3 regions of the Gordonia sp. NPDC127522 genome follow, and region 2 is predicted to be linked to each of the others. Evidence: riboswitches for the same ligand, from Rfam matches in the RefSeq annotation. Region 2 holds a riboswitch; each other region holds the start of a gene.
The links. Region 2 has a riboswitch for thiamine pyrophosphate ahead of thiD (bifunctional hydroxymethylpyrimidine kinase/phosphomethylpyrimidine kinase). Riboswitches for the same ligand answer to the same signal wherever they lie in the genome.

Region 1 (6,893 bases), on a different contig from region 2:
GTCGCCGGGCCGACGAGATGCGCGAACACACCGAGCGGGATCGAGCGGGCGGACTCGGTGCCCGCCACCCAGCGCACCCCGGTCGGCAACTCGGCGGTGACGTGCCGGGCGAGGGTCGTCTTGCCCACGCCGGAGTCACCGGTCAGGACCACCCCACAGCCGGTCGTCTCACCCCTGAGGGCCGCCTGGATCGTGCGGAACTCCCGATCGCGCTCGACGAGCGGCCAATTCGTGGACATAACCGCGAATTTTAGTCTGCCGGGCCCTACAATGGGCCGCCCGGAAGCACCAATGTGGTCCGACCGGATGGCCCTGTCGACACGCGGCTAATCCCGGATTTGACATCGGCGAAAGAATATCCGCGAACTACGCATCCCGGGCATTGGTCACGGCCACTGCCGCCGCCAGCAACACGATCGTGAAGCCCGCGAAGTAGGCCAACGAGCCGTAGGCGTTCCAGTGGAACGTGTCGCTCCCGCCGGCGAGGAAGTTCCACCCGTTCAGGAACGGCAGGAACGACACGATGTGCTCACCCACGCGCGGGAGCACCGACACGATCCGCTCGAGGGCCAGCATCCAGACGAGCACGATCGCCACCGCACCGGCCGAATGCCGCACCAGCGCACCCACCGCGAGGCCGATCAGCGCGCACAGCATCGCGAAAACCGGCGTCCCCCAGAGATGCCGGACGGTCTCGGGCCCGGTCAGCGAGACCCCGACGCCGGCGAGCACCTGCGCCGCCACGACCGCGACGACGGACACGATGGCCACCACCGCGAACGAGAGTCCGCCGAACACGACCGCTTTCGCGAGGAGGACCTGTGGCCGACGCGGGATCGCCGCGAACGTCGGTCGGATCGTGCCGAAGCGATACTCGGTGGTGACGCCCAGGATCGCCATGATCGCGAGCACCGCGACCCCGAACTGGTTGACGCCGAGCAGGAAGTCGTCGGTCAGGGTGTCGGTCTCGCCGGGACGGCCGTAGGAACCGCCGGCGATGGCGCCGAGCAGCACCGCGAAGCCCAGGCCCAGCACCACGACGACGCCGAGGCACCAGTACGGCGACCGGGTGCTGGCGAGTTTGATCCGTTCGGCGTTGATCGCGGCGATCACCGGTTCACTCCCCCGTGGTTCCCGACGGCCCGGTTGTGGGCGTCGGGGTTGTGGACGGCGGGGTTGTGGACGGCGGGGTTGTGGACGGCGGGGTTGTGGACGGCGGGGTTGTGGACAGCGCGGTTGTCGACGGCGGTGTAGTCGACGGCGTGAGCCGTCATCGACATGAACACCTCTTCCAGTGACGCCGATTCGGCGGCGAGTTCGTGCAGGGTGATGCCCGCGGCGGCGGCGAGGTCGCCGACCCGATCGGTCGTGGTGTCCGGCACGCGCATCACCGGGCGCCCGTGGGCATCCGGGTCACCCGGCGCGGGATTCAGCCCCGCCGACGCGAGCGCGGCATGCAACTGTTCGAGCTGCGGGCCGCGCACCCGCACCGACTGCCGGGCCCGCCCGGTGAACTCCGCCACCGAACAGTCGGCGATCAGCCGGCCCCGCCCGATGACGACGAGATGGTCTGCGGTGAGCGACATCTCGGTGAGCAGATGGCTCGACACCAGTACCGTCCGCCCCTCCGCGGCGAGCTTGCGCATGAACCCGCGGATCCACACGATGCCCTCCGGGTCGAGGCCGTTGACCGGCTCGTCGAACAGCAGCGTGTGCGGGTCGCCGATCAGGGCACCCGCCAGCCCGAGCCGCTGCGACATACCGAGCGAAAAGCCGCCGGCGCGCTTCTTGGCCACCGAGGTGAGCCCGACCGTCTCGAGCACCTCGTCGACGCGGGCGGCCGGGATCCGGTTGCTCGCCGCGAGCCACCGCAGGTGGGACCGCGCACTGCGATTGGGATGCACCCACCGGGCGTCGAGCAGCGCACCGACCTGCCGCAGCGGATGCTCGAGGTCCCGGTAGCGCCGCCCGTTGATCGTCGCCGTGCCCGATGTCGGGCGGTCGAGTCCGAGCATCATCCGCATGGTCGTCGACTTGCCCGCACCGTTGGGCCCCAGGAAACCGGTGACCCGTCCCGGCCCCACCTCGAAGGTGAGGTCGTCGACCGCGCGTTGACCGCCGAAGTCCTTCGTCAGATTCGCTACCTGCAACACGCCTCGACCATAGCCGCCGAACCCGGAGCAGCCCGGTCTGTCGTTCGGATGGCCTGTCGCGGGATCGCGCGTCAGTCCCGGTCGCGCCCGGGCGAGGACGCGTGCGCCCAGAAGCGCTTGGGGATCCGGCCGGCGCGCGCGGCCAGTCGGCCCCCGGCCACCGCGTGCCGCATCGCCGTCGCCATCAGTTCGGGGTTCTCCGCCCGGGTCACCGCCGTGGCCAGAAGCACGCCGTCGCAACCGAGTTCCATCGCCAGGGCCGCGTCGCTCGCCGTCCCGATGCCCGCGTCGAGAATGACCGGTAGCGTGTCGTCGAAGCGGGTGCGGCAGTCGTCGACGATGATCTCGATGTTGTGCGGGTTGAGGATTCCGAGTCCGGTCCCGATCGGCGACCCGAGGGGCATCACCGCCGCCACCCCGAGATCGGCGAGTCGCGCGGCCAGGACCGGATCGTCGTTGGTGTAGGCGAGCACGACGAAACCGTCGGCGACCAGCGCGGCCGCGGCGTCGACGAGTTCGATGGCGTCGGGCATCAAGGTGCGTTCGTCGGCGACCACCTCGAGCTTCACCCAGTCGGTCTCGAACGCCTCGCGCGCCAGTTGGGCGGTCAGGACCGCCTCGGCGGTGGTGTGACAGCCGGCGGTGTTGGGCAGGACGGCGATGTCGAGCCGGCGCAGCAGATCGAAGACCCCGGTGCCCGAGGCCGCGTCGACGCGCCGAACCGCGACGGTGGTCAGCTCGGTCCCCGACGCGACCAGCGCGCGTTCCAGGGTCGCGAGATTCGACGCGCCGCCGGTACCGGTGATGAGTCGCGACGAGAAGTCGCGACCGGCGATGCGCAGATGGTCCGCATCCGGGATCGTCTCGTCGCCGGACTTCTGCTCGGCCCCCGAGGCGTCGGGCTTCAGATCGGCGAGGTCAGCCACCCTGCACCGCCGTGACGATCTCGACGACGGCGCCGTCGGTCATGGTGTGCCGGTCCCAGCGGCCGCGCGGGACGACCGCGCCGTCCACCGCGACCGCGATCCCCCGGTCCGGCAACCCCAGACCGGTGACGACGTCGCGCACCGACGTATCGGCGCCGACGTCGACGCTCTGGCCGTTGACGGTGATGTTCGCGGTGATACTCATTCCTCTGCTCCTTCGAGAATCGACAGCACGCGGGCGGCGGTGCCCGGGGCCAGGACGATCCCGTTGCGCCCGTGCCCGGTTGCCACGACCGTTCGTGTGTCCACACGGGTGACGATGGGCAATCCGTCCGCGGTGCACGGCCGCAGACCGGCCCCCGCTTCGGTCAGTTCGTAGGTCCGCAGCCCGGGGAAGACCTCGATCGCGTCGGCGAGCAGATCCGCGACCCCGCCGGCCTGCGGCGCGCGGTCGGCAATCCCCTCGGCCTCGTACTGGGTGGCGCCGACGACGACTCCGTCCTCGCGCGGCACCAGGTACACGGCCCGCGCGTGGAGGCGTGCCCGGACGACGTGGCCGGGCGGCGGCACCGACCAGCGCGTGCGGCGCAGGCGGAGGATCTCCCCCTTCGCCGCATGCAGGTCCACGCCCGGCCAGAGGGCCGCGGTGCCCAGTCCGGCGGCGAGCAGGATCTGGGTGTCGGAACCGAGGTCGTCGAGATCGGCCAGGGATTCGACGCGCGCGGAGACCAACTCGGCACCCGCCGACGTCGCGGCGGCGCGCAACGCCTCGAGCAGCCGCCGGTTGTCGACGGACCACTCGCCGACCGCGCGGTAGCCACCGACCAGTCGAGAGCTCAGCGACGGTTCCAGGGTCCGGATGTCGCGGCCGGTCACCGACTGCAGCGCGGCATCGGTGGCGGGCTGCCCGGCCCAGACGAAGTCGGCGAGATGCCGTAGGTACTCGATGTCGGTGGCCGAGGCCGCGACGAACAGCGAGTCGGTGGCGGTGACGACGCCCGGGTCGTCGAGCCGCTTCACGAGCGCCGGCCACAGCCGGACCGACTCGACCGAGAGGGCCAGGGATGCGTCCTCCCCGGGATGACCTTCGCCGAGTGAGCCGAGCATGCCGCCGGCGACCCAGGACGCGCGCTCGTCGGCGCCGGCGTCGAGGACGCGAACCCGCCACCCGGCGTCGGCCGCGGTGAGCGCACATGTCAGCCCGATGACGCCGCCCCCGACGATCGTCAGGGCGCGGCGAGCAGGACGCTGCGGTGGGGAATCCACGCTGGGAATCACCTTCCTTCGCCGGAATGACCCGGATCAGGTTCGACGGTCAGCGGAATCTGTCCGCACTCTCAGCCCGGCCGATCCGGACTCCCGTGTGTTCGTGCGATCCACCATACGCCGGGGCGTCGGGGGTCCGGTTAGCCTGGTCGGCGTGACGACCCCGAACCGCACCAGCTCCGCGTCGACGGACCCCGGCTCCGCGACGGACCGTCGCCGGCGGCTCTCCACGGCCCGCCTGTACATGTGCACCGACGCCCGGCGCGAACGCGGTGACCTGCTCGACTTCGTCGACGCGGCGCTCGCGGGCGGCGTCGACATCGTGCAGCTGCGCGACAAGAACTCGCCGGGTGAGCGCGAGTTCGGGACCTTGGAGGCGGGCGAGGAACTCGAGATCCTCGCGGGCATGCGGATGGTCGCTGACGCGCATGGCGCCCTGCTCGCGGTCAACGACCGCGCCGACATCGCGGCGCTCTCCGGGGCCGATGTCCTGCACGTCGGACAGGGCGATCTGTCGCCGTCGACGGCCCGCCGGATCGTCGGACCGGATGTCGTCATCGGCGCCTCGACCCACGACCCCGAGCAGGCTGCCGCCGCGATCGCCGACGACGACGTCGACTACTTCTGCGTCGGTCCGTGCTGGACCACCCCCACCAAACCGGGGCGCGCCGCCGCCGGCCTCGACCTCGTGTCCTCAACGGCCGCAACACGATCAGCCAAGCCGTGGTTCGCCATCGGCGGTATCGACGCCGGCCGCGTCGGGGAGGTCACCGCGCTCGGGGCGCGGCGCATCGTCGTCGTGCGGGCCATCACCGCGGCCGACGACCCGGCCGCCGCAGCCACCGAACTCGCCGGGATGCTCTAGCGGTTCCCCCGGCGGAAACACGTTTGCCCGGTCGGTGTCGCAGGTCTATGGTGGACCGATCATGTTGTGCATCACGAGCGTTCTCGTAACCCGCCGCAGCGGGGTCTGAATCTGACCGACCCCCCGCTGCGGGTCGGTTGCGCTCTCCAGTCGGTCATCCGTTCTTCGACCGAAATCGGTTTTCGAGATGCACCCTCTTCATCTACCTCGTCGATCCTGTTCGTGGACCGAGCGCGACGACCGGCACGGCGGCGACCACTTCGCCGCACGTTTCGGCCGCCCGCTTCCCCCCGGGATGCACGAGGAGGCCGCCGGGATGACCTGGCAGGAATTCACCGACGAGTACTCCCGCGGCGGCACGATCCGGATGGGCTCCTTCTCCGCCGTCCCGTGCTCGGGCGACCTGGTCGAGTGCCGCGCGACGCTCGCGATCGCCGACCGCATCATGTCCCGCAGCGCCGTCGCCGCCGGCCCCGTCGGTGCGATGACCTCGATCCTGTACGACGTCGGCGCCCCGGTTCAGATCGTCCGGCTGCACCAGCGGGTCGTCGACGGCGTGGTCACGACGTTCCTGCTGTGCGAGCACGACGGCCGGCAGGCCTGGGCCGTCGGTGAGGGCGCGAGCAGCGACGAGGCGAACGTCCACGCGCTGGTCGCCGGGGCGAACCGATTGCTGGACGCACAGCAGCGCGTCGAGGCCTGAGCTCGGCCGGGTGGTCGGCCCTAGTCGCCGGCAGCGGACTCGAGGTCGGCGTAGGCGACGAAATTCTGGTCGGTGAGCTGGCGGCCGTCGCTGCCGAGGTAGCAGGTGACCAGCACCAGGCGCCCCGGAATGCGTTCGCGCAGTTTGGGTTCGAGCTGCGCCTGGCCGTACTTGCCGTACAGCTCGGTGTCGACGATGCGATAGGTGAGACGACCATTCGACGTGCGCAACGTCGCGGTGTCACCCGGCGAGACCTCCGCCAGGTCGTTGAAGACCGCACTCCCACCGGTCACCGCGTGGCCGATCACGAAGACGGTGCCATCGGAGTCCGTACCGGGCAGCGCCCGGCAGCCCACCCAATACGCCGAGTCATTCGACGGCGGATTCAACACCGGGCACCGATCGGCCGACATCGGTTCAACGGCCACGTCGATGTCGACGGCCGGGATGCTCAACCTGTCGGGCGCAGCCGGCGGGACCGGGGACACAGCCTCGGATGCCGGCACTGGTTCGACGGCCTCCGCCGAGTCGGTGTGGTGCGGAACAGGGACGTCCTGTCCCGCACCACAACCGGCCAACAGCAGTCCCGCGGTCGCGGCGAGGGCGGCGAGGCCGGCGCCGCGGTGGGCGGTCATGTCGGCTACCGCCGCGCGCGCCGCACCACCGCGCCCAGACCGACGAGCGTGGCGATGCCGATCAGACCCGCCGAGATCTGGACCCACGGGGCCTCGGAGGCGTTCATCTCGGTTCCGGTCTCGAAGGTCAGACCGTCGGTGTACCCGACCGGAACGAACGAGGGTCCACGCTCATACCCGTAGATGACCGTGCCGTCTCGATTCTCCACTTGACGCACTGGTTCGCCACCCGGGCCGATCGTCGGGACGTTCGGCGAACTCACCTCGAACCTGGGCAGATCGATGATCGGGATGTCGATCGTCACGCCCGGACCGGGAACCGGGACGATCACAGGTTCTCCCGGC
Region 2 (6,893 bases):
ATCGACGTCGTCCCCGTGGTCGCCGACTTCACCGAGCCCGACCTGGATCTCCCGCCCGCCGACGGCCCGCGCCTCGCGGTGTTCCTCGGTGGCACGATCGGCAACTTCGATCCTGCTGCGCGCGCGGAGTTCTATCGTTCGATGGTCGGCTCGTTGTCCCCGGGTGACTACTTCCTCCTCGGTACCGACCTCGTCAAGGACACCGGGCGGCTCGTCGCCGCCTACGACGACAGTGCCGGTGTGACCGCCGATTTCAACCGGAACATGATCGAGGTGCTCCGTGCCGGCCTCGACGCTCGCGGGCTCTACGCCGACGACTTCGAACACATCGCCCGCTGGAATCCGGGCGAGCACCGCGTCGAGATGTGGCTTCGCGCCCGGCGGGACGTCGACGCGTACTTCGGTGTGCTGGGCCGATCGTGGCGGGTGCCCGCGGGAACCGAGATCCACACCGAGATCAGCACCAAGTTCCAGCCCGGGGCGCTCGCGGAAGAACTCGAGTCGGCCGGACTGTCCGTCGTGTCGGCGTGGACCGATCCCGCGGGCGACTTTCAGCTCACCCTGACCCGACGCTGAGCAGTTCGCGCACCCGCGGGATGACCTGCGTCCCATAGAGTTCGATGCTGCGCATGAGCTCGGGGTGGCCGAGTGTCCCGTGCGAATACTTCAGGTCGAATCGGCTCAGTCCCAGTGCCTGGACGGTCGACGCGATCTTGCGGGCAACGGTGTCGGGCGACCCGACGTAGAGCGAGCCGCCGGGTCCCGTCGACCGCTCGAACTCGATGCGGGTCGGCGGCGGCCAACCGCGTTCGCGACCGATGCGTCCGACGTACTCGCGGTAGTGCGGCCATAGGGCGTCGCGTGCCTGCGCGTCGGTGTCGGCGACATGTCCCGGTGAGTGCACGCCGACGGGCAATAGCGGCTTGTCCATCTCGCGCAGGGCGCGGTGATAGAGATCGACGTACGGCTTGAAGCGCAGCGGGTCGCCGCCGATGATCGCGAGCATGAGCGGCAGGCCGTACGACGCGGCACGTACCACCGACTCCGGGCTGCCGCCGACCGCGATCCACGTCGGCAGGGGAGGGTTCTCGAGTTCGGGGTAGACCGTCTGGGACTGCAGCGGACTGCGCGTGGAACCCGACCAGGAGACCGGTCGGCCGGTGCGCAGTTCGGCGAACAGGGCCAGCTTGTCGCTGAACAGTTCTTCGTAATCGGAGAGGTCGAAACCGAACAGCGGAAACGACTCGGTGAACGACCCGCGCCCGAGGATCACCTCGGCGCGACCCGACGACAACGCATCGACTGTCGAGAACCGCTGGAACACGCGGATCGGATCATCGGAACTGAGGACGGTGACGGCCGAACCGAGACGCATCCGGGTGGTGCGCGCCGCGATCGCGCCGAGTACGACCTCGGGTGCCGACACCGCGTAGTCGTCGCGGTGATGCTCACCGACACCGAGGAAGTCGACGCCGACCGTGTCGGCGAGGATGGCCTGCTCGAGCAGGTCGCGCAGGGTCTGCGATCCCGAGCGCAATGTGCCGTCGGGTTCGGCGGTGATGTCCCCGAACGTGTCGAGACCGAGCTCGACCTTCTCGATACCTACCGGGTGAGATTCCATGTCGCCCTTCGCGAAGTTGTGATCGTGCGGGGCGAAATCCGAGGAATCGCGCCCGCATTGGTCTTTTCACACGATTTCACGGACATCTTTCCAGTTCGTCACGGTGTCGAGGTCGGTGCTGTGTAATGCTTCATATCGGTTCATGTGCTCGGCGTGCGAGCGCCGATTCTTCTAGACAAGGGAGACACTCCGATGTGGGATTCATTCTGGGACTTCATCTGGTACACGATCGTCATCTTCGCGTTCGTCGCATACCTGATCGTCCTGTGGCACATCATCAGCGACCTGTTCCGGGACAAGGCGTCCTCGGGGTGGGCGAAGGCGGCGTGGGTGATCTTTCTGATCGTCTTCCCGTACATCACCGCGATCGTCTACCTACTCGCCAAGGGCAAGGGGATGGCCGAGCGTCAGCGTGAGGCGTACAGCGAGGCCAAGCAGGCGTCCGACGAGTACATCCGGTCTGTCGCGGGCACCTCGCCGACGCAGCAGATCGCCGACGCGAAGAACCTGCTCGACTCGGGCGCGATCACACCCCAGGAGTTCGAACACCTGAAGAGCAAGGCCCTCAGCGGAACCGCCTGACGGTCCCTCGACACAGACAACGCTCCCCGATGGCGCCGGTCGCCGTCGGGGAGCGTTGTCTGCTTCTCGGGGTCCGGCCCGGTCGCGTCAGTCCGCCGACCCGACGCCCACACGCCACAGCGGATTGACCGGACCGTGGCCGGCGCCCAGTGGATACGCAGCGGCCAGACAACGGGTCACCCAGTCCTTGCCGAAGCCGACCGCCTCGGGAACCTCGTATCCATGTGCCAACGCGCACGCGATCGCGGCGGCGAGGGTGTCGCCGGCGCCGTGGTCGTGCGGAGTGTCGATGCGTTCGTGGCTGAGCTCGATGAACTGGTCGCCGTCGTAGAGCAGATCGGGGGAGTGGTCCGAGCTTCGCAGGTGCCCGCCTTTCACCAGCGCCCAGCGCGGCCCGAGATCGAGCAGTGCCCTGGCCGCGTCGCGTTGCGACGCGGTATCGGTGACCTCGATCCCGGTGATCAGGCGAACCTCGTCCAGGTTCGGGGTCACCACCGTCGCGAGGGGAAACAGGCTGTGCCGCAGGGTGTCGAGTGCCGAGTCGGCGAGCAGCTGGTTGCCGTGCATCGACGCGCACACCGGATCGACCACCAGCGGAACGGATGTGTCCCGGCCGATACCGCTCGTGCGGCACTGCTCGACGATGGCCTCGATGATGGGCGCCGACGCGAGCATCCCGGTCTTCGCCGCGGCCACACCGATGTCACCGGACACGGAGTCGATCTGCGCCGCCACGGTCTGCGGTGAGATCTCCTCGAACCCGCTCACGCCCACCGAGTTCTGGACCGTCACCGCGGTCACCGCGACACACCCGTGCACCCCGAGCAGGGCGAAGGTGCGCATGTCTGCCTGAATTCCCGCGCCCCCGCCGGAGTCCGAACCCGCGATGGTCAGGACCCGTACCGGAGCGGACCCGCGCTGCGCGACCGGGAGTCCCGTGAAGGACTGCTCGTCGACCGATCGGGTACCGGATACACGTGTGCCCATGGCTGCTCCCTACGCCGGCATTATCCGGACAGGTTCGAGCGGTCGGCGACCGCCTGTCGCCATCTCAGCCCTCGGTCGTCGTGAGAGCCCCCGCGGTGTAGTTGTCGTGCGCCCGCCACCCTACAGCGCGGAGTTCGTTCGGGTCGTAGGGGTGCGCGCGACCGTCTCGATGTGCGACGACCGGACGATCGGGGTCGGCAGTTACGGTTCCGTAAGGTACCGTGTGACCCGGATCACAAGCGGGGCCGATGCCGAGGTTCGGACGGCACATGTCAGTGGTCCGATGTCCACGATCAAGAGGTGAGGAGGGTCGGGTGCTACGCAAGCATCGTCAGCGACCACCACAGTCGGCGAAGTCGATCCTGCAACAGATCGCGCAGGTGGTGCACAATCCCGACCGCGACCGGTTCGAACTGTGGGTCGCCGGCGACCTGGTCGGCGTGCTCGGCTACTCGACCGAGACGGTCGACGGTCAGACGACCATCACCGTGCTGCACACCGTGCTCTACGACGAGTACAGCGGACACGGTCTCGCCACCCGACTCACCCGCACCGTCGTGCACTACACCCGTGAACAAGGCGCCCGTCTACGACCCGTGTGCACGTTCACCAAGCACTACCTCGACGGCCATCCCGGGATCGTGACGCTCGCGCCGGTGTGATCCGAAGGTTGGCCTCGGCGGCTCCGGAACATTCCTCGCCGGACCCTTCGAGGCTCGTCGCTATCGCTCCTCGCACCTCAGGGAGCAGGGGTTATGCGCTTCCTTCTTCGGATTATGGAGCGGTGGTCGCGCTCCTCGCGCCGGTGTGAGGAACGGGCTCCGACTCGGCTCAGCCCGCCGACGGCTCCGACAGCAATGTCTCGCGGAGCACCTTCTTGTCGATCTTGCCTACTGCGGTGACCGGCAGTGTGCGCACGACGCGGACCACGTCGGGCAGTTTGAAGGAGGCGAGTCCGCGGTCGGCGAGGAAGGTGCGGATCGTGGCCAGCTCGAGTGGACGGGCCGGGGGGTGTTCGTGCGAGAGCACGACTGCCGCACAGATCTTCTCACCGAGCGCGTCGTCGGGCAGCCCGACCACCGCGACCTGCCGGACCGAATCGTGGGCGAGGAGGTTCTCCTCGACGTCGTCGGCGGCGACGTTCTCCCCGGCGCGCACGATGGTGTCCTTGATGCGGCCGGTCACGGCCAGGTGCCCCGACGGCAGCCTGGTGACCTTGTCCCCGGACCGGTAGAAGCCGTCCGGCGTGAAGGACTTCTCGTTGTGGGCGGCGGCGCGGTAGTAGCCGCGGATCGTGTACGGCCCCCGCACCAGCAGTTCGCCTTCTTCCCCGTCGGGGACATCGGCTCCGTCCTCGTCGACCACACGTACCTCGTCGAGCGCCGACATCGGCGCCCCCTGCACCTGGTGGACCAGGTCGCGTGGGTCGTCGGTCCGGGTGTAGCAGATCAGCCCCTCGGCCATGCCGAAGACCTGCTGGACGACGGGGCCGAGGGCCCCGTCGAGGGCGACGGCGTCGGACTGGGCCAGCTTGGCGCCGCCCACCTGCAGCAGGCGCAGGGAGCTGATGTCCGCCGGCTCCCACTCGGTCGCCGCGCACCAGAGTTGCGCGAGCGCGGGGACGAGCGCGGTCACCGTGACGCGGTGCCGCTCGATGAGCTCGAAAGTGTTGTCCGGACTGGGGTTGTCGGCGAAGACGACGTGGCCGCCCGCACCGAAGACGCCCAGGATTCCCGGGCAGCACAGCGGGAAGTTGTGCGCGGCCGGCAATGCGACGAGGTAGGTGTCGTCGGCGGTGAGGCCGGCGACGTCCGCGGACAGCCGGGCGTTGAGGTCGTAGTCGTCGTGCGTGCGCGCGATGAGTTTCGGCAGTCCGGTGGTGCCCCCCGACACGAGGAACAGGGCGGGTAGCCCGGCGTCGGGGGCAGCCGGGAGCTCGACCGAGGCGGGGTCGGCGTCGGGGAGCGGTGTGAATCGACCCGGTTCGCCGGAGATGAAGACCTGCGCGACGTCGGGCACCCGTGACTGCAGCTCGGTCGCGAGCTCGCGGTAGTCGAATCCCCGGCGGCCGTCCTCACCGATGTAGGCGACCGCGCCGGCACCGGCTGCGAGATGGGCGATCTCGGAGATCCGGTGCGCGGGCAGCGTCATCACCGGCACGACACCCGCGCGTAGGAGGCCGTACAGGGTGACCGCGAAGTCGAGGGAGTTGTTCAGCTGCAACACGACCCGTTGCGTCGGCTGCAGTCCGGCCGCGACGAAACCGGCGGCACGACGGAGGGTGGCGTCGCGGAACTCGGCATAGGTGAGCGTGCGCGGCCCGTCGGTGGAGGCATCGGTCAGCGCAGGGGAGTCGGGAGTTCGCTCGGCGGCCAGATCGAGGCCGGCGAACAACGGGCGGTCGAGGAAGACGCCGGCGTCGCGGTACTTCTGTGCCTGTGCGTCGGTGTGGGGAGCGAAACCGTCGAGCAGATCGGTCGCGGGGTCGAGATGCGTCGGCATGAGTTCATTCAAACACAGGCAGGATAGGGTAACCTTACCGGTCGATGCAGGGCGGGAGGCCGGCTATCGACCCGCGGGGGATTGTTTGATTAGGCTGCCCTAAGATTCCCTATGATCATCGGTGCTCGAGTGCATCACGACCGGAGGAACGAAGGACATGTCGCTGACAACCGAATCGCACGCCGCGCAGTTCGTCGACCTGCTCGCGCCGGCCTCGCCGCTGAGCGAGTCCGATGCCGCGCGGATCACGGCGGCCTGGGCCGGCTCCGGCGAATTCGGCGACCATGTCGTCTACGAGCGTGACCGGCGCTGGACCTTTGCGGCCGGTGTCCGCGCCCGCGTGGTGATCACGCGCAGTGAGGTCATCGTCGACGATCAGGGCGACCGCACGACGACGCCCTGGCACGGCGACCCCGCCGACGCGCTCGCCGCCGCGACCGCGTCGCTGTCGATTCCCGACTGGCGCGTCTACGGCTGGGTCGGTTTCGACTTCTGCGCGCCCTATCACGGCATCCTCGAGCGCGTTCCCGAGGACACGGTGCTGGCGCACCTCATCGTTCCCGAGTTCGAGGCGACCGTCGATGCCGACGGGGTCGACACCGGGTCGCTCGACGCCGAGAGTGCCGGTCGTCTCCTCGAGATCGCCTCGCGAGCCACCGTTTCCGGCGAGTCGCGGCCGGTGGATGTACAGTCCGACCCGGACGACTACCGGGGCCGTGTGGCCACCGCTGTCGCCGAGATCGAAGCCGGCCGGTACCAGAAGGTGATCCTCTCGCGTGCCGTCGACATCCCGTTCGACGTCGACATCCCGGCCACCTACGCCCGCGGCCGCGCCGACAACAACCCCGCCCGGAGCTACCTGCTCTCGCTCGGTGACCTGCAGGCGGCCGGGTTCAGTCCCGAACTCGTCGTCGCGGTGCATGACGACCGGACCGTGGTCACCGAACCGCTGGCCGGCACAAGGGCTTTCGGGATCTCCGCGGAGCAGGACGCGGCGGCCCGCGCCGACCTGCTCTCGGATGCCAAGGAGATCGCCGAGCACGCCATGTCGGTACGTGCGTGCTTCGACGAGATCTCCTCGATCGCCACTGCGGACACCACGGCCGTGAGCGAGTTCATGGAGGTTCGTGAGCGCGGGAGCGTCCAGCATCTGGCCTCGACCGTGCGCGGGACCCTCGCCGATCACGAAACGCCGTGGCGT
Region 3 (6,893 bases), on a different contig from region 2:
GAGGCCGGCAATGAACGCGGTCATCACGATGACGAACACGAGCACGACGATCGTGTAGGTGATCATCTCGCGCCGCGTAGGCCAGATGACCTTCTTCAGCTCGGCGACGACCTGCGTCAGGAAGACCCAGATCCGTACGAACGGATTCCGGCTCTCCTCGGCAGACGCCTTCTTCTTGGTCTTGCGTTCCTTGACGGCGACGGACCCCGTGTCGGAGTCGGTGTCACCGTCGGTTGCACCCGCCGCCGAGCGACGTCCGCGAGCCGAGCGCTTACCGGACGGACGCAGCTCCTTCGCGGTTCCGGTCGACGTGTCGTCGTCCGTACCCGCGTCGGTGGCCTCGTCGCGACCGTCGAGCTCAGCCGCGGCCGAATCGGCCGCAGAACCCTCTGCGGCGTCTTTGGCGCGGGCGGCCCGGTCTCGCTTGCTCAACTTCGCGGTCCTCTCGTCAGCGTGTGCCCTTCACCAGGGCAGGGGCGACAGGACTTGAACCTGCAACCTGCGGTTTTGGAGACCGCTGCTCTGCCAATTGAGCTACGCCCCTTTGCGACGCCCGCCACCGGAGTGGTCGGCGTTGCCGTGCTTCTCGATCCGGCCTCGCGGCCCGTCGACGTTTCGTCGCCGACAAAACCAACGCGCCACCCTATGGGTAGCGCGCAAGTCTGAATCAATCAGACACTTCAGTGTAGATCACCGGGGCGGTGGACCCAAAACGGGCTCGCCTCCGCTCCCCCGACGACCGTACACGCCACCCGTCCGTGAGCCGCCCGAACGGCTCGCGACCGGTCGATCAGTTGAACTGGATGACGGCCTGCGCGCGTCCGAAGATGCGGCGATCGCCCTGCTTGGCGGTGATGGCGATGGTCCCGCGGCGGGTCGCGGGATCGAGCGACTTCACCTTGCCGGTGAAGTCGACGGCCGCGCTGTCGTCGGCCGGGACGTACACCGGGCTGGTGAAGCGCACGTTGTACTCGCAGAAGGCCGCCGGGTCGCCGATGAACTCGGAGACGAAGCTCGCGCCGAGCCCCATCGTCTGCATGCCGTGCGCGACGACGTCGTCCATCCCGGCCGCGTTCACGACGTGGTCGGAGAAGTGGATCGGGTTGGGGTCGCCGGCCACGCCCGCATAGTTCGCGAGGTTGCCGCGCGTCAGCAGGTAGCGCTTGGGCGTGAGTTCCTGACCCACCGTGAGCGTGTCGAAGTCGACGGCACCGAAGGCGCCAGGCGACTGCGTCGGATCGGGGAGGTCGTAGCGACCCGCCTTCGGCTCGACGGTGTGCCCGGACTCGCCGATGGCGTCGACCTTGATCATCACGTGGTCGAGGGACGCCTCGAGTTCGGGGTCGACGTCCATGCCGGGACGCGCGGCCAGGGAGGTCCACGTGGTCATGACCGGCTCGTCGTGCTGGTTCCAGATGACGTTCTTGGTGACCATCAGGTCGATCATCTCGGGACTGCTCACATGCCGGAACGACTCGAGCGAGACGTCGCAGATCAGTCGGTCCCCGACCTTCATCGGCTGGTGGTAGACCAGCCGCTGATCGGTCTGCATGATCTGCCACATGTCGTAGCCGGTGATGACGTCTTCGAAGAGCTTGCGCTGGGCGATGATCCCGAGCACCGACACGTAGGTGGGCGCGGCGATCAGGCGGTCGTGACCGAAGGCCCGCGCGCCCTCCTCGCTCCAGTGGGTCGGGTGCGCGTCCTGCACGGCCATCGCGTGCTTACGGATCTCCTCGCGGCCGATCTCGTAGTAGTCGTCGACCGTGTAGTGGAAGCCGACGAGGCTCTGCGTGTGGGCGGCGATCTCGTCGGGGGTCGGCTTCGCGCCACCGTTCGACGCCTCGTCCGGACGATCCTGGATCTCGGCTCCGCTTACCTGTGACATTGAGCTCTACTCCCTTCGGGCCCGACACAACAAGACGGGCTGCCTCATCGAGAGGCAGCCCGCTGCTGGTGGTACTTCGAAACGGCCGACGACAGCGTCAGCGCGATTCCTTGTGCCCCTGATGCTTGCCGCAGTTCGGGCAGAACTTCTTGATCTCGAGGCGATCGGGATCGTTGCGGCGGTTCTTCTTCGTGATGTAGTTACGGTGCTTGCACACCTCGCAGGCCAAGGTGATCTTGGGGCGAACATCTGTTGAGGAGGCCACTTGATTGCCTTCTTTCGGGTGGTACGTGGTCGGGTTCGGAAGTTCCCTCAGGGCTTGCGACCCTTGCGCTCGGTTCCGGTCGGACCCGATGTGTAGCGGTGGAGGGACTCGATCCCTCGACCTCACGATTATGAGTCGTGCGCTCTAACCAGCTGAGCTACACCGCCCCGCGGACTTCTCGTCCAGCGAGCCCCCTGACGGAATCGAACCGTCGACCTTTTCCTTACCATGGAAACGCTCTGCCGACTGAGCTAAGGGGGCGTGCCCCGGGCGGTTGTGCCCGAGAGCCTTAACGAGGTTACACACTCGCGTCTGCGCTAGACAAATCGCTGGTCGGAGACCGTCTGTAGAGCAGTTTCGCGAGAATGGACCACGCTGTGGCAGGTATAGGATTCGAACCTATGTAGCTTGCGCGACGGATTTACAATCCGCTCCCTTTGGCCGCTCGGGCAACCTGCCGTGCCGCTCTTCCGGCCACCGTGACGGCCGTACGAACAACGCCGTGAAGAATACAACGAACACCGCATCAACGCGCAAACCGGCTGGTCAACAGGCCGGGACATGGTCGTGGCACAGGCGTCCCACTGCGACCCCCACTCCTGCTACTGTGGCTGCGTTCTGACACGGGGTGCTCCGCGACGCGGGGCTGAGATGAGACCCGAGAACCTGTCCAGGTAATGCTGACGAAGGGATGTCATGTCTGTGCATGCGCACTTGCCGGTCTCCGGCCGATTCTCCGACCACCTCTGGGAGGAGACGAAGGGGTTGCGGACGGCGATCGACGACCTCGAGTTCCTGCGGCGGCTCGGCGACGGGACGCTGCCACTGGAGGTGTTCCGCACCTACATGGAGCAGGACTCGCTGTACCTCGCCGGGTACGCGAAGGCGCTGGCGATCCTGGCGTCGAAGTCCCCCGACCCGCAGACCGCGGGGTTCTGGGCGAACTCGTCGGCCACCGCGGCCACCGTCGAGTCGGCTCTCCACGGCGACCTGCTCAACGGCGGCCAGCTGCCTCCGCGTGAGGGCGAACCCGAGCCGTCGCCGGCGTGCCTGGGGTACGTGTCCTACCTGACGGCCGTCGCCGCGACCGAGTCGTATGCGGTCGGCGCGGCCGCGGCCCTGCCCTGCTTCTGGATCTACGCGGAAGTCGGCCGGGCCCTGGCCGCGAGTGCCGCCCAGGTGCTCGCCGCCGACCCGAACCACCCCTACGCGCAGTGGGTGACCACCTACGACGCCCCGGAATTCCAGGAATCCGCCTCGCGGGCAAGGGAACTCGTGGACGCGGCTGCGGAGCACGCCGGCGAGCGCGAACGGGCCGCGATGGCGACGGCGTTCACCGTCGCCACGCGGTTCGAGCTCCTGTTCTGGGACACCGCGCTGAACCCGCAGCCGTGGCCCGCCGCATGAGCGCCCGCGCGCGCCGCCTCCTCACCGTGCTCGCCGCCGCGGTCGTCGCGTCGTCGGCGATCACCGCGTGCGGTTCGGGCGCCGGTTCGGACGGCACCATCCGATTCGCGCTCGACTGGTCCCCGAACACCAACCACACGGGCTTGTTCGTGGCGCAGCAGCGCGGCTGGTTCGAGGAGGCCGGACTCGACGTCGAGATCCTGCCGTACAACAACACCGCCGTGGACACCATCGTGGACGCGGGCAACGCCGAGTTCGGGATCAGCACCCACAACTCGTCGACCTTCTCGCGGGCATCGGGCGCGCACACCATCTCCGTGTTCGCGCCGCTGCAGAAGTGGGCCACCGGCATCGGTGTCCGCGCCGACCGCCGCGACATCACGAGCCCGAAGGACCTCGACGGGAAGACATACGCCGGTTTCGGCGACCCGGGCGAGGAGAAGACCCTCGAGCAGGTGATCCGGAACGACGGCGGCACCGGCGAGTTCACCTCGGTGACCCTCGGGACCTCGGCATACGAGGCCGTCTACTCCGGTCAGGCCGACTTCACCGTCTCCTATCTCGCGTGGGAGGGCATCGAGGCCGAGCATCGCGGAACCCCGATGAGGTACTTCCACTACACCGACTTCGGATTCCCGGAGGCATACGCGATCGTCGTCGACGCCAACGAGCACTGGCTGGCGGACAACCCGGACCGGGCGGCGGCCTTCGTGACGGCGCTGCAGCGCGGCTACCAGGCGGCGGCCGACGACCCGGACGCGGCCGCCCGCGACCTCCTCGCCGCCAACCCCGGCGCGTTCAACGACGAGCAACTGGTGTTCGAGAGCCAGCGGTTGCTCGCCGGCCAATACATGAAGGACGCCGACGGCCGGGTCGGCCGGCAGACGCTCGAACAGTGGGCCGGGAACTCCGGATTCCTGTACCGCAGCGGTCTGCTGACCGGCCCGGACGGGGCGCCCCTCACGACCGAGCCGGACTGGTCGACGTACTTCACCAATGACTACCTCGACGCCCCTCGGTAGCACCGGCCTCCGTCGCATCGCGCCCGCGCTCGTCGCGGTGGTCGTCCTGGTGGCGGTCTGGCAGGTCTACGTCGACGTCAGCGGAATCCGGCCGCAGGTGCTGCCGTCGCCGTCGCGCGTCGTCGCGCAGGGTTGGTCGCACCGCGCGGAGATCGGGGTGCACGCCGCGGCGACGCTGCAGGTGACCCTGATCGGGTTCACGGTCTCGTTGGTCCTGGCCTGGCTGCTGGCCATCGTCGTCGACTTCTCGCCGGCGCTGCGACGGGCGTTCGTGCCGTTGTTCGTCGCCTCCCAGACCCTGCCGATCATCGCGATCGCACCGCTGATGATCATCTGGTTCGGCTTCGGCCTGCTCCCGAAGGTGCTGGTCATCGCCCTGGTCACGTTTTTTCCGGTGGCGATCGGCCTGATCGAGGGATTCGCCGCCACCGACCGCGAGGCCGGCGCGCTGATGCGCAGCATGGGGGCCACCCGCCGCCAGGTCTTCCGGTACGTGCGGCTCCCGTCCGCGATACCGAGGTTCTTCACCGCGCTGCGGATCGGCATCACCTATGCGGTGGTGGGCGCCGTGTTCGCCGAGTACGTCGGCGCCACCCAGGGGCTCGGCATCTACATGAGCCTGCAGAAGAACTCGTTCCGCACCGACCTGGTGCTCGCGGCGGTGCTGGTGACCGCGCTCCTGAGCGTCACGCTGTACCTGCTCACCTTCGCCGTCGAGCGGATCGTCGCGCCCTGGGCTCGCGCCGAGGACCGGAGCCACCATGACTGACCACCGGCTGGTCCCGGACCACCGACTGGTCGTCGACCGGCTCACCAAGTCCTATCCCCGACCCGGACGCGGACAACCTCGCCGGGAGGTCCTCGACGGGGTGTCGTTCACCGCCGAGCCCGGCGAGTTCGTCTCCGTCATCGGGCCCAGCGGATGTGGCAAGAGCACCGTCTTCGGCCTGCTGGCCGGACTCGACGTCCCCGATTCCGGCAGCGCGTCCGTCGGCTCCGAACCCGCCGTCGCCGGACACTGCGCGTACATGCCGCAGAAGGACCTGCTGTTCCCATGGCGCACCGTGCTGGACAACACCATCCTCGGCCTCCAGGTGCAGGGCGTGCCGACGAAGGAGGCCCGACGCCGGGCCGCGGACCTGTTCCCCGCCTTCGGACTCGCCGGATTCGAAGACGCCCGCCCGTTCCAGCTGTCCGGCGGGATGCGGCAGCGCGCCGCACTGCTGCGCACCGTCGTCCAGAATCGCGACCTCGTGCTGCTCGATGAACCGTTCGGCGCCCTCGACTCACTCACCCGGACCGAGATGCAGACGTGGTTGCAGTCGGTGTGGCAGCGCTACCGGTGGACCGTGCTGATGATCACCCACGACGTCCGCGAGGCCGTCCACCTCTCCGACCGCGTGATCGTGCTGTCCGCCCGCCCGGCCACCGTGGTCCACGAGGTGCGTGTCGACCTCCCGCGCCCGCGCGATCCGGCGGGGCTCACCGCTCCCGAGTTCGTCGCCCTCGAGCGAGAATTGCTCGAGGTGCTCCACGACGAGTCACGTCGTGCCCTCGCCGAGCAGGCACAGCGTCGGACGCCCCGGTAGGCTCCCGCGGCCGCCCACTGTCGCTGATCGCCATGACATACCCTGTCGGACATGGCTGATTCATCCTTCGACGTGGTGAGCAAGGTCGACCGGCAAGAGGTCGACAACGCCCTGAACCAGGCTGCCAAGGAGTTGTCGCAGCGGTACGACTTCCGCGGCACCAACACCGGCATCGAGTGGTCCGGCGAGGAGAACATCGTGATCACCTCGGACGCCGAGGAGCGCGCGCAGGCGGGCCTCGAGGTGTTCAAGGAGAAGCTGATCCGACGCGACATCTCGCTCAAGGCCTTCGACGCCGGCGAGGTCGTCGGCTCCGGCAAGACCTTCAAGATCACCGGCTCGCTGGTGCAGGGCATCGACTCCGAGCACGCCAAGAAGATCTCCAAGAAGATCCGCGACGAGGGGCCGAAGGGCGTCAAGGCGCAGATCCAGGGCGACGAGCTGCGCGTGTCGAGCAAGAAGCGCGACGACCTGCAAGCCGTCATCTCGCTGCTCAAGGGCGAGGACTTCGGTATCGCCCTGCAGTTCGTCAACTACCGCTGACGCGCCCGGTCGGTGGGTCGGCCGCACCGAACCCCGACCGTCGGAAACCCAGACGGGCGCTGCGTCGTTTGACCGGATGAGGCGCCCGCACTCCGCGGCCGGCACCGGGTTCGCCCGGGCCGCCCGCGGAGCCCGAGACCCGCGGCGCCGGACAGACGAGGACCCGATGCATTTCAACG

Region 1: linked by a shared signal. The riboswitch ahead of thiO (glycine oxidase ThiO) and the one ahead of thiD (bifunctional hydroxymethylpyrimidine kinase/phosphomethylpyrimidine kinase) in region 2 are both predicted to bind thiamine pyrophosphate.
Region 3: linked by a shared signal. The riboswitch ahead of ACFVHY_RS02785 (TenA family protein) and the one ahead of thiD (bifunctional hydroxymethylpyrimidine kinase/phosphomethylpyrimidine kinase) in region 2 are both predicted to bind thiamine pyrophosphate.

What each region holds. Positions count from the first base shown of each region.
Region 1 covers NZ_JBHXVK010000002.1:676,094-682,986, reverse strand. Annotated here, with positions in the region: gene ACFVHY_RS07370 (LuxR C-terminal-related transcriptional regulator) at 1-239, opposite strand, end outside; gene ACFVHY_RS07365 (ABC transporter permease) at 367-1,113, opposite strand; gene ACFVHY_RS07360 (ABC transporter ATP-binding protein) at 1,110-2,153, opposite strand; gene ACFVHY_RS07355 (thiazole synthase) at 2,225-3,013, opposite strand; gene thiS (sulfur carrier protein ThiS) at 3,072-3,284, opposite strand; gene thiO (glycine oxidase ThiO) at 3,281-4,345, opposite strand; TPP riboswitch at 4,341-4,452, opposite strand; gene thiE (thiamine phosphate synthase) at 4,500-5,210, shown strand; gene ACFVHY_RS07335 (hypothetical protein) at 5,527-5,913, shown strand; gene ACFVHY_RS07330 (class F sortase) at 5,934-6,548, opposite strand; gene ACFVHY_RS07325 (hypothetical protein) at 6,554-6,893, opposite strand, start outside.
Region 2 covers NZ_JBHXVK010000012.1:28,452-35,344, reverse strand. Annotated here, with positions in the region: gene egtD (L-histidine N(alpha)-methyltransferase) at 1-576, shown strand, start outside; gene ACFVHY_RS17455 (LLM class flavin-dependent oxidoreductase) at 557-1,621, opposite strand; gene ACFVHY_RS17450 (PLDc N-terminal domain-containing protein) at 1,814-2,203, shown strand; gene thiD (bifunctional hydroxymethylpyrimidine kinase/phosphomethylpyrimidine kinase) at 2,291-3,190, opposite strand; TPP riboswitch at 3,180-3,294, opposite strand; gene ACFVHY_RS17440 (GNAT family N-acetyltransferase) at 3,505-3,852, shown strand; gene ACFVHY_RS17435 ((2,3-dihydroxybenzoyl)adenylate synthase) at 4,022-5,692, opposite strand; gene ACFVHY_RS17430 (salicylate synthase) at 5,850-6,893, shown strand, end outside.
Region 3 covers NZ_JBHXVK010000001.1:607,968-614,860, reverse strand. Annotated here, with positions in the region: gene secE (preprotein translocase subunit SecE) at 1-432, opposite strand, end outside; tRNA gene ACFVHY_RS02815 (tRNA-Trp) at 472-544, opposite strand; gene ACFVHY_RS02810 (fused (3R)-hydroxyacyl-ACP dehydratase subunits HadA/HadB) at 791-1,888, opposite strand; gene rpmG (50S ribosomal protein L33) at 1,986-2,153, opposite strand; tRNA gene ACFVHY_RS02800 (tRNA-Met) at 2,247-2,320, opposite strand; tRNA gene ACFVHY_RS02795 (tRNA-Thr) at 2,342-2,414, opposite strand; tRNA gene ACFVHY_RS02790 (tRNA-Tyr) at 2,532-2,612, opposite strand; TPP riboswitch at 2,768-2,862, shown strand; gene ACFVHY_RS02785 (TenA family protein) at 2,850-3,560, shown strand; gene ACFVHY_RS02780 (ABC transporter substrate-binding protein) at 3,557-4,582, shown strand; gene ACFVHY_RS02775 (ABC transporter permease) at 4,557-5,351, shown strand; gene ACFVHY_RS02770 (ABC transporter ATP-binding protein) at 5,344-6,171, shown strand; gene ACFVHY_RS02765 (YajQ family cyclic di-GMP-binding protein) at 6,223-6,714, shown strand; gene htpX (zinc metalloprotease HtpX) at 6,881-6,893, shown strand, end outside.